2 regions of the Streptomyces sp. NPDC004561 genome follow, and region 1 is predicted to be linked to the other one. Evidence: riboswitches for the same ligand, from Rfam matches in the RefSeq annotation. Region 1 holds a riboswitch; the other holds the start of a gene.
What was found. A riboswitch is a leader RNA that binds a small molecule or an ion and turns the genes downstream of it on or off. The one in region 1 is predicted to bind S-adenosylmethionine.
Positions count from the first base shown of each region.

Region 1 (2,193 bases):
AGCTTGATCGCGTCGACCACCTCGGCGTCCGTCACGTCCTCCACGGCACCGCCGGTGCGGCGGGCGATGTCCAGGACGTACGGCCCGTCGGCCGGGTTGCCGATCGCGAGGGACTTGGCGATGGTGTTCGGCTTCTGCGGCCGGACCACGTCGTGCCCGGCCTTGAAGGCGGTCGACACCGGCGAGCAGCCCTCGGCCTGGGCGCCGAAGATCTTGTACGGCCTGTCCTCGACCAGACCCAGCTTGATCAGCTCCTGCAGCCCCTTGTCGATCTTCGTGAGCTGCGAGCCGGAGGCGATCGGGACGACGATCTGGTCGGGCAGCCGCCAGCCGAGCTGCTCGCAGATCTCGTACGCCAGGGTCTTGGAGCCCTCGGCGTAGTAGGGCCGCAGGTTGACGTTGACGAATCCCCAGCCCTCGCCGGCGGGGTCGCCGATCAGCTCGGAGCAGAAGCGGTTCACGTCGTCGTAGTTGCCCTCGATGCCGACGAGTTCGCCGCCGTAGACCGCGGCCATGACGACCTTGCCCTGCTCCAGGTCGTGCGGGATGAACACGCAGGAGCGGAAGCCGGCGCGGGCGGCGGCGGCGCCGACGGCGCCGGCCAGGTTGCCGGTGGAGGAGCAGCTGAGCGTCGTGAAGCCGAAGGCGCGGGCGGCCTCCAGGGCCTGCGCGACGACGCGGTCCTTGAAGGAGTGCGTCGGGTTGCCGGAGTCGTCCTTCACGTACAGACCGCCGGTCACGCCCAGCTCGCGCGCCAGGTTGTCGGCCTTGACGAGCTGGGTCCAGCCGGGGTTGATGTTCGGCTTGCCGGCCACGTCCGCGGGGACGGGCAGCAGCGGCGCGTAGCGCCAGATGTTCGCGGGTCCCGCCTCGATGCGCCGACGCAGTTCCTCGGTCTCGTAGGCCGAGAAGTCGTACGCGATCTCCAACGGGCCGAAACACTCCTCGCAGGCGAACAGCGGTCCGAGGGGTACCCGGTGACCGCACTCGCGGCAGCTCAGGGCAGCGGCCGGACCGAGGTCCACAGTGGGATTGCTGGTGCTTGCAACTGTCTGCACAGCCATGGAGGCGAGGCCCTTTCTCCTCATCTTCCTCACGACGCATCTCGCCGTGAGACGGATTTGGCACCTTCCCTAGCCGGGAGCCTCGCTCGGAAAGACGAGAAACCGGCTGGAGGGTTGCCGGGGCTTCATCGGGCCGTGTCCCTCTGCCCCTCTGGATGAGCTGTATGTGGTTGTCAACGCGGGCGACCCCCGACATGCGATGGTCATCGGCGTTGTTCAAGACTGTAACCGAAGGCCAGGACAGTTGAGATAGTCGTCCGAAGCGCGAGACAACCGTGAGGAGCCGCAGACCGTGCTGGAAGAAGTCGAGCGCTGGCTGAGCACCCGCTCCTGGTCCGTGTCCGATCGCCCGCTGCACCTGGTCCTCGCCGCCAAGCAACGCACGGGTCACACGATCAGCGTCGTACTGCCCGCGCTCAACGAGGAGGAGACCGTCGGCGACATCGTCGCCGTGATCCGGCGCGACCTCGTGGAGCGGGTCCCGCTCGTAGACGAGATCGTCGTCGTCGACTCCGGTTCCACCGACCGCACCTCCGCGGTCGCCGCCGCCGCGGGCGCGCGGGTCGTCCACCGCGACGACATCCTGCCCCGCATCCCCGCCGTTCCGGGCAAGGGGGAGGTCCTGTGGCGCTCCCTCCTCGTCACCACCGGGGACATCGTCTGCTTCATCGACGCCGACCTCAGGGAGTTCTCCTCCGACTTCGTCTCCGGGATCGTCGGCCCCCTGCTGACCGACCCCGAGGTGGATCTGGTCAAGGCCATGTACGACCGCCCGCTCGCCGGATCGGCGGGGCAGGGCGGCCGGGTCACCGAGCTGATGGCCCGGCCGCTGCTGAACATGCACTGGCCGCAGCTGGCCGGCTTCGTGCAGCCGCTGGGGGGCGAGTACGCGGCCCGGCGCTCGCTGCTGGAGCAGCTGCCCTTCCCGGTCGGCTACGGGGTGGAGCTGGGCATGCTGGTCGACGCGCTGCACCTGGCCGGCCTGGACGCGCTGGCCCAGGTGGACGTGGGGGTGCGCAAGCACCGGCACCAGGACGGGCAGGCGCTGGGCCGGATGGCCGCCGCCATCTACCGCACGGCGCAGCTCCGGCTCGCCCGCGGGCACCTGATCCGCCCCTCGCTGACCCAG
Region 1 covers NZ_JBSGDB010000084.1:17,433-19,625, forward strand. The annotation lists gene thrC (threonine synthase) at 1-1,064, opposite strand, end outside; SAM riboswitch class I at 1,082-1,226, opposite strand; gene ACWEN3_RS14220 (glucosyl-3-phosphoglycerate synthase) at 1,357-2,193, shown strand, end outside.

Region 2 (2,193 bases), on a different contig from region 1:
GCCGCTCACGGGCGACGAGGGTGTCCCAGCCTGCCTCGGTGAGCGCCTTGCAGGCGGAGGCGATGGAGTGGGCGCCGATGACGTTCGGGGAGCCCGCCTCGTGCCGGGCGGCGCTCTCGTGCCACTCCACGTCCACCCCGCCGTCCTGGCGCCGGGTGACCTTGCGGCTGGCGCCGCCGCCCGCGAGGTACGGCTCGGCCGCCCGCAGCCAGTCGGCTCGGCCCGCCAGGACGCCGGAGCCGAAGGGCGCGTACAGCTTGTGGCCGGAGAAGGCGACCCAGTCGACGTCCAGCTCGCGCACGTCCAGCGGGTGGTGCGGGGCCAGCTGGGCGGCGTCCAGGACGATCCGGGCGCCGTGGGCGTGCGCGGCGGCGGCCAGCTCGCGCACCGGCCACAGCTCCCCGGTGACGTTGGAGGCGCCGGTGACGCACACCAGGGCCGGGCCGTGGGGGTCGCGGTCGGCGAGGGCCCGCTCCAGCGTCGTGACGGCCTGCCGGGGGGTGCGCGGGGCGTCGAGGCAGGTGACCTTCGCGTCCTGCCAGGGCAGCAGCGAGGCGTGGTGCTCGGTCTCGAAGACGAAGACCTGGCAGCCCTCGGGCAGGGCGCGGGCCAGGAGGTTCAGGGAGTCGGTCGTCGACCGGGTGAAGACCACCTGGTCGTCCTCGCGGCAGCCGAGGAACGCGGCCACGGTCGCGCGGGCGTTCTCGAACAGGTCGGTGGAGAGCTGGGAGAGGTAGCCGGCGCCTCGGTGGACGCTGCCGTAGTACGGGGCGTAGGCCGCCACGTCGTCCCATACGCGCTGGAGGGCGGGGGCGCTGGCCGCGTAGTCGAGGGCCGCGTAGGTGACCTCGCCACCGGTGACGAGCGGGACGGCGACATCCCGGCCCAGAACGGGCAGCGGGGCACAAACGGACTGGTCGGCGGCAACGGTGGAGACAGACATGGGTGAACTCCCGTGAGGACGTACGGCACAGGGCGTACGGAAGGAAGAGAAGAAGGGTGTGCGGAGGCGGGGCTCGGCGGCCCTATCGCATTCGCTTGCTCACGGAAGGCTCCTCGACGACCCAGGACCCCTGGTCTCGCGAGGGGTCCGCGCTTGCCGCAGACCTCGCTGCCTGCGGCCTGGTCCTCACCCGGGGCACCCCGCCACGGACGGAGGGTTGCCGGACAGTCGGCCGGGGCCTCATGACTGTCACTCGTGACCTGATACGGGAACGTACGTGAAGTGATCGGCGCCCCGCAACCCGAGTCCGGATCGCGGGACGCCGGTCGCAGCACTAGGCGTTGCTGGCCGCCACCCACCGCTCCAGCGCCCGCTTGGCCGCGCCGGAGTCGATCGACTCCGCGGCCTTCGCCATGCCGGTGCGCAGCTGCTCCGCGAGCGGTGCGTCGCCCGGCGCGAGGGCGACCAGCGCCGCGGCCGCGTTCAGCAGGACGGTGTCCCGCACGGGGCCCGGTTCGCCGTCCAGCAGGCGCCGGGCGACCTCGGCGTTGTACGCGGGGTCACCGCCGCGCAGGGCCGCCACGGGGACCAGTTCGATCCCGGCGTCGCGCGGGTCGAAGGACTCCTCGGCGACCTTGCCGTCCCGGACCACCCAGACCCGGGAGGTGGAGGTGGTCGTCAGCTCGTCCAGGCCGTCGTCGCCCCGGAAGACCAGCGCGGAGTTGCCGCGCTCGGCGAGGACGCCGGCCACGATGGGCGCCATCCGCGGGTCGGCGACGCCCACCGCCTGGGCGCGCACCTTGGCCGGGTTGGTCAGCGGACCGAGCACGTTGAACGTGGTCCGGATGCCCAACTGGCCGCGCGCGGGGGCGACATGACGCAGCGACGGGTGGAACTTCACCGCGAAGCAGATGGTGATGCCGGCCTCTTCGGCGACCTCGGCGACCCGCTTCGGGGTCAGGTTCAGGTTGATCCCGAGCTTCTCCAGGACGTCGGAGGAGCCGGAGGCGGAGGAGGCGGCGCGGTTGCCGTGCTTGACGACCCTGACACCGGTGCCCGCGACCACGATCGAGGACATCGTGGAGATGTTCACCGTCCTGGCGCCGTCGCCGCCGGTGCCCACGATGTCGACGGCCGGGCCCGGCACCTCGATCACGTTCGCGTGCTCGTACATCGTGCGGACGAGGCCGGAGATCTCCTCGACCGTCTCGCCCTTGGCCCGCAGCGCCACCATGAACCCGGCGATCTGC
Region 2 covers NZ_JBSGDB010000163.1:8,868-11,060, forward strand. The annotation lists gene ACWEN3_RS21805 (aminotransferase class V-fold PLP-dependent enzyme) at 1-943, opposite strand, end outside; SAM riboswitch class IV at 1,088-1,204, opposite strand; gene trpD (anthranilate phosphoribosyltransferase) at 1,278-2,193, opposite strand, start outside.
Region 2: another riboswitch for S-adenosylmethionine. It lies ahead of ACWEN3_RS21805 (aminotransferase class V-fold PLP-dependent enzyme); the one in region 1 lies ahead of thrC (threonine synthase).